2 regions of the Nocardioides houyundeii genome follow, and region 2 is predicted to be linked to the other one. Evidence: riboswitches for the same ligand, from Rfam matches in the RefSeq annotation. Region 2 holds a riboswitch; the other holds the start of a gene.

Region 1 (3,200 bases), 1.5 Mb from region 2:
CGGCCACCGCGACTCCGGGACGAAGGCCCCCCAGCAGCTCGGCCACGGTGCCCGGCGGCACCTCGGCGGGCGAGCCGTTCAGCACGATCCTCATTGCGGCACGCTCCTGCTCGGCGCCGTCTGCCACGCCCCGGTCGGCGGGTGGACGGCGTCGAATCGACGTGGGTCCCAGGCCGGCTCGCTCGCACCGCCGTCCAGCTGGTCGGCGATCAGCACCGCGGTGAGCGGGGCCAGCAGCACCCCGTGCCGGTGGTGCCCCGCGGCCAGCAGCACCTCCGGCAGGTGGGTGGCACCCACCAGCGGACGGTGGTCGACGGAGGCCGGGCGGTCCCGGGCGACCGCCTCGGCGAAGGTGGCGCGGTCCAGTCCGGGCAGCAGGGTCCGCGCCGCCGCCAGCAGGGTCGCCAGGCCCTCCAGCGTCACCACCGGCGGTGCGGCGTGCTCGCTCTGGGTGGCACCGATGACCACCTCGCCGTCCGGGCGGGGCACGACGTAGACCGGAGTGCCCCGCACCCAGCCGCGCAGGGTGCGCCGGGGCGGGTCGGGGCAGTGCGCGCGCACCACCTCCCCGCGGACCCCGCGCACCAGGTGGGCGAACGGCGGGGGCAGGGTGGTCCCGGTCGCCACGACAGTGACGTCGGCCGGCCCGGTGGCGGCCGGGACCACCCGGCACCGGCGTCGCAGCGCCCGCACCACGACCCGGGGGTCGACGCTGTGGTCGCGGGGCAGCAGAGCGGCTCCCGCGCAGCCTCGGGCCAGGGCAGGCTCCAGGACCCGGGCGTCGCGAGGGTCGAGCCGCTCCAGGGGCTCGCCGTGGTCGGTGAGGAGCGACAGCAGTCGGCCCAGGTCGTCGGCGTCCCCGGCGTCGTGGGCCACCAGCATGGTGCCGACCGGCCGCAGCGGCACCCCCAGGTCCTGGGCCAGCCCCGGCCACAGGTCGGCACTGCGCCGACCGGTCCGGAGCAGGTCGGCCTCACCGTGCCAGGCCTCGCCGGCCGGGCTCAGCATCCCGGCCGCGGCCCAGGAGGCGCCGCTGCCGGGCGCGGGGTCGACCACCTCGACGCGGTGCCCGCGACGCCCCAGCTCCAGGGCGCAGGTGAGCCCGATGATCCCCGCGCCCAGCACCCGGACGCGGAGCGTGCTGTCCTCGACGGTCATGTCAGGCTCCTCAGGCCGACGCCGTCACGAGCTCCTTGGCCGCGGCCACCGGATCTCGCGCGCCCCAGATCCCCGCGATGACCGCGACACCGTGCGCCCCGGTGGCGCGCGCCTGGACCGCGCGTGCCGCGGTCACCCCGCCGATGGCGAAGAGAGGCAGCACCCCCTGAGCGGACTCGATCGCCCCCGGTCCCAGGGGCGTGGGCAGTCCCGACTTGCTGCGCGTGCCCCAAACCGGCCCGAACCCGGCGTACGTCGCCCCGTCGGCGCGCGCCTGCGCCACCGCCTGTGGGTCCCGGCACGTCGCCCCCACCAGCAGGTCGGGCGCCAGTCGTCGCGCCACCGCGACCGGGAGGTCGTCGGCTCCCAGGTGCACGCCGTCCGCCCCGGTCGCCAGGGCGATGTCGACCCGGTCGTTGACCACCACGGTGGCGCCGTGGGAGCGGACGGCCGCGATGACCAGGGTGACCAGCGCCAGCAGCTCGCGGTCGCCGGCCCCCTTGGCCCGGACCTGGAAGCCGTCGACCCCGGCCTCGGCGAGGGCGGTGAGCAGGGTCAGGTCGTCGGTGGCCGAGACGAGGCAGAACAGACGGGGCAGGATGGTGGGGTACACGTGAGCTCCTCGACGCTTCCTTCGCCGGCATGACCCGGATCAGGTTCGACGGTCGGAGCGGAACAGCTCCCTCTCAGCCCGCTGCCGCAGGCTCCCGTGGTGGACGCCTCCGACGCTAGCAGCGCCAGGCAACCACGTCGAGACGTCTCAGCGACCCGCGACGAGCACCGGTGCCGGGGAGACGGTCAGCGCCACCCGGTCGCCGGGGCGCAGCTGCGTCGCGGCCGAGCTGGCCAGCTGCACGAGGACGTCCGTGCCGTCCTCCAGCGCACAGTGCACCCGCGAGACCGGACCCAGGAAGCCGACGGAGGTGACCGTGGTGGTGGCTCCGGGATCCGCGACGAGCCCGATCGACTCGGGGCGGACCAGCGCCAGCCCCTCGCCGGTGGCGGAGCCGGCCAGCACGGGCACCCGCTGGCCGAGCACGACGGCCTCGGCGCCCTCCACGTGCGCCGGCAGCCGGTTGGAGAGTCCCACGAAGGCCCCCACGAACGGGGTGGCCGGCGCGGAGTAGAGCTCGGTCGGAGGTGCCAGCTGCTCCAGCCGTCCCGCGTTCATCACACCCACCCGGTCGGCGACGGCGAGCGCCTCCTCCTGGTCGTGGGTGACGAACAACGTGGTGGTCCCGACCTCGAGCTGCACCCGTCTGATCTCGTCACGCAGCTGGACCCGCACCTTGGCGTCCAGCGCGGACAGCGGCTCGTCGAGCAGCAGCACGGACGGCTCGAAGGCCAGCGCGCGAGCCAGTGCCACCCGCTGCTGCTGACCTCCGGAGAGCTCGTGGGCGTAGCGGTCGGCCTGGGTGTGGAGCCCGACGAGGTCGAGCATCGCACCGGCACGCTCGCGGCGCGCCGCGCGGCCGGTGCCGCGCAGCCGGAGCCCGAAGGCCACGTTGTCGATCACGGTCATGTGCGGGAAGAGGCTGTAGGCCTGGAACACCATCCCCATGTCCCGCTTGTTGGCCGGCACCCTGGTGACGTCCCGTCCGCCCACGCTCACGGTCCCCGAGGTGGCCCGGTCGAGGCCGGCCAGGATGCGCAGGGCGGTGGTCTTGCCGCAGCCCGAGGGACCCAGCAGCACGATCATCTCGCCGGGGTCGATCTCCAGGTCGAAGCCGTCCAGGGCGCGCACCGAGCCGTAGACGCGGGTCAGGTCCTTGAGCTGGACAGCGAGACCGCGTCCTGTCATCGGTGGGGCGGTCATCGTCCGGCTCCTTGCTGGTGGCGGTTCCGGCTGAGGAAGGTGAACCCCAGCAGCAGGAACGTGGTCAGGGCCATGGTCGCGAGGGCGCCTGCCATCGCGGCCGGGCCGTTGCTCTTGTAGATGGAGGCCATCGCGACCGGCATGGTGTCGAAGTGCAGCAGCGAGGCGAAGGTGAACTCTCCCAGCACCAGGGCCACCGAGATGAAGGCGGCGCCGAGGACCCCAC
Region 2 (3,200 bases):
ACCTGGAGCACCCCTGGGACGTCGAGGTGTCCGTCGACGACGAAGCCGCGGCCCACCATCGCGGCGACGGGCAGCACGAAGAAGACGCCGAGGACCAGCAGCGGCCCCGTTGCCAGGGCGCCCAGGACCAGCAGCCGCCGGGGCGGCCGCACCCCGCTCGCCGGGTGAGGAGTCACTCGGTGGTGAGGTCGGTCCACTGCTGGAGCCACTTGTCCCGGTTGGTCGCGATGTCGGCGGGGTCGACCGTGTAGGGGTCCTCGGGGCGGGCGGCGTACCGGGCCCAGTCCTCGGGCAGGTCCACGCCCGTGACCACCGGGAAGACGTACATGCTCTCCGGCAGCGCCGCCTGGGTCTTCGGCTCCTGCAGGAACGCGACCAGGTCCCTCGCACCCTCGGGGTTGGCCGCACCCTTGAGCACCCCGGCGTACTCCACCTGCTGGAAGCAGGTCTCCAGCAGCGCGCTGGTCGTGGACTTCTCCGCCCCCTCGGGCACGGTGAACGCGGGTGAGGAGTCGTAGGAGACCACGATGGGCCGCTCCCCGCCCTCGCCGCCCTGGGTGAAGTCGGTGTAGTAGGCGTCCGACCAGCCGTCGACGACCTTGAGGCCGTTGTCCAGCAGCTCCGACCAGTACGCCGGCCACTCCTCGCCGAAGGCGGCGACCGTGGTCAGCAGGAAGGCCATGCCCGGCGATGAGGTCGACGCGGCCGGGGTCACCATCAGGTCCCGGTACGCCGGCTTCGTCAGGTCCGCCAGCGTCCGCGGCGGGGCCACGTCCTGCTCGGCGAACCAGGTGTCGTCGATGTTGACGCAGACGGCCGCCACGTCGACCGGGGTGAGCCGGTCGGAGCCCTCGGGGAGCTCGTAGCGACCGGCGCCGGGGGCTCGCGGCGGGTCGTAGGGGGCGAAGACCCCTTCGTCCAGGACCCGGGAGGCGAAGGTGTTGTCGACCCCGAACGCCACGTCGCCGGTGGGGTTCTCCTTGGTCAGCGCCAGCTTGGCGCTCAGCGCGCCGGCGTCGCCGGAGGAGCGCACCACCACCTCGTGGCCGTACTCCTCGCGGAACTCCGCGAGCAGCTCCTCGGGCAGCGAGAAGGAGTCGTGGGTGACCAGCACCACCTCGCTCGCCCCGCCGGCCTCGGCGGCCTTGTCCTCACCCCCGAGCAGGCTGCAGGCGCCGAGCAGCGCACCGGTCAGTGCCAGTGCCGTCGCCCGGTGGAACGTGGTGAGCCTCGGGCTCGTGCAGGCGTGCGTGTTCACGTGATGACTCCCTTCGCCGGTGCTAACCGGAGCAGGTTCTTAGGGTCTGCGGCGGATCCGCACTCTCAGCACCCGAGTCCTCGCGGACGAAGTGCTCCCCTGTCTTGTGCCGGCCAGCCTACAGATAGCCGAACCGCTTCAGCAGCGGCCACGCGATCGCGGTCACCACAGCCCGGTCCGAGCGCGACATCCGGGTGCGCCACGCGTCGTCGGCGCGCAGCTCGGTGATCCCGGTGCGGAACCGCATCGGGTTGCCCGCCACCGAGTGGCTCGGGTGCAGCTCGATGCTGTGGTCGTCCACCATCGGCAGCTCCGGCCGGCCCGGCAGCCCGAGCGCGTCCCAGGCCCCGGCAACGGCCTCGGCCGGGGAGGCCACCAGGTCCTCGTAGCGCAGCCGGGTCACCGGGACGCCGCGCCAGGCCAGCCCCTGGACCGTCAGGTTGCCCGACATCCACAGGGCGGTGCTGCGGGCCGGGGAAAAGCGCGGCATCGGCTCGCCGTCCGCCTCGGGGCGGGCCACCACCTTGGCCCAGGAGTGCGCCACCCCGCGGGCGTCGCGCACGATGTGCAGCACCCGCAGGTCCAGGTCCTCAAGGTGGCTCAGGGTCACGGCCGTGGGGATCTCCTTGCTGGAGTCGACCAGGATCCGGGCGCCGCTGACCTGCTGGGCCGCGGCGTAGACGGCGCGGAACCAGCCGGCGTACTCCTCGATGGCGGCGCGAGTGGCGGCGTCCGGTCGGCGCCGTACCGTGCGCGGCAGCCGGCGCTGGCGGTCCACCTGCGACTTGAGCTCGGCGATCCGGTCCACCTCGACCCGCTCCCACCCATCGAAGGCGAGGCGCCCCACCTCGCTCCAGAAGGGGCACTGGTGGAACGGGCACTGGCACGCGCACAGCTGGTCCTCGCGCACGCCCCGCTCCCACAGGTGCACGACCTCCCCGAGCAGGGTGACGCCGTCGATCTCGGCGAGCAGCCGCTCCGCCAGGGTGGACCCGCTGCGTCCCCAGCCGGCGATGTAGAGGACCAGCGGGTCGCCGGGCTGGCCGCCCATCTCAGGCCTGGCTGACGCGCCGGTAGACGTCCACGCCGTCCACGTCGGCGACGGTGACGTCGCCGCGGGCCACCAGCAGCACCAGGTGGGCCCGGGTCTCCATCGTGGCCAGGGCGGTGTTGAACACGTCCAGGCTCTCCAGCCGGCGCTCGTGCCGGGTCCAGCCCAGTCCACCCGCCACCTCGTACGCCGTCCGCTCGCCCGAGCCCACGATCTCCAGGCACTGCGCCAGCCGGTGCTCGTGGTGGGCCAGCAGCTCCTCGGCCCTGGCGTGCGAGGAGGGCGCCAGGGGTCCGTGGGCCGGGAGCAGGCGCAGGTCGGGCAGGGCGCGGACCTTGGCGAGCGAGGTCATGAAGTCACCCAGCGGCTGCTCCGGGGTCCCGCCCTCGAAGCCGATGGAGGGGGTGATGGTGGGCAGCACGTGGTCGCCGGAGAAGAGCAGCCCGGCCGCGGTGTCGGCGAAGACGAAGTGGCCCTGGGTGTGACCCGGCGTGGCGACCGCGTCCAGCCGGCGCCCTCCCACGGCGATCTGGTGGTCGCCGTCCAGCCAGGTGTCGGGGTAGCCCCAGACCGAGGGGTCCGGCTCGGCCTCCCCGGCGTGGTTGCCCCAGATCTTGGCGATGTCGGTGGCACCGGCGCGCAGCAGCATCGCCATGTGCGGGTCCCCGCCGCTGAAGCCGTCCTGGATCTCGTCGAGCGACCCCTTGTCGCCGATCCCGAGGCTGACGTGGGCGCCGTGCTCGGTGCGCAGCGCGACCGCCTGGGTGTAGTGGTCGCGGTGGGCGTGGGTGACCAGGAAGGAGCGGATGTCGGCCGGGGTGTGCCCCAGCAGCGCCAGCGACCGCTCGAGCACCGCGCGGGCGGCCTCGATGGCCCAGCCGCCGTCGATCA

What was found. A riboswitch is a leader RNA that binds a small molecule or an ion and turns the genes downstream of it on or off. The one in region 2 is predicted to bind thiamine pyrophosphate.
Region 1: it holds a riboswitch for thiamine pyrophosphate, as region 2 does, so the genes downstream of both, thiE (thiamine phosphate synthase) here and C0R66_RS16055 (thiamine ABC transporter substrate-binding protein) in region 2, are expected to answer to the same signal.

What each region holds. Positions count from the first base shown of each region.
Region 1 is NZ_CP025581.1:966,983-970,182, reverse strand. It holds gene thiS (sulfur carrier protein ThiS) at 1-94, opposite strand, end outside; gene C0R66_RS04690 (FAD-dependent oxidoreductase) at 91-1,158, opposite strand; gene thiE (thiamine phosphate synthase) at 1,169-1,771, opposite strand; TPP riboswitch at 1,770-1,879, opposite strand; gene C0R66_RS04680 (ABC transporter ATP-binding protein) at 1,919-2,974, opposite strand; gene C0R66_RS04675 (ABC transporter permease) at 2,971-3,200, opposite strand, start outside.
Region 2 is NZ_CP025581.1:3,334,851-3,338,050, forward strand. It holds gene C0R66_RS16050 (ABC transporter permease) at 1-176, opposite strand, end outside; gene C0R66_RS16055 (thiamine ABC transporter substrate-binding protein) at 173-1,258, opposite strand; TPP riboswitch at 1,250-1,369, opposite strand; gene C0R66_RS16060 (sulfotransferase) at 1,377-2,309, opposite strand; gene C0R66_RS16065 (MBL fold metallo-hydrolase) at 2,311-3,200, opposite strand, start outside.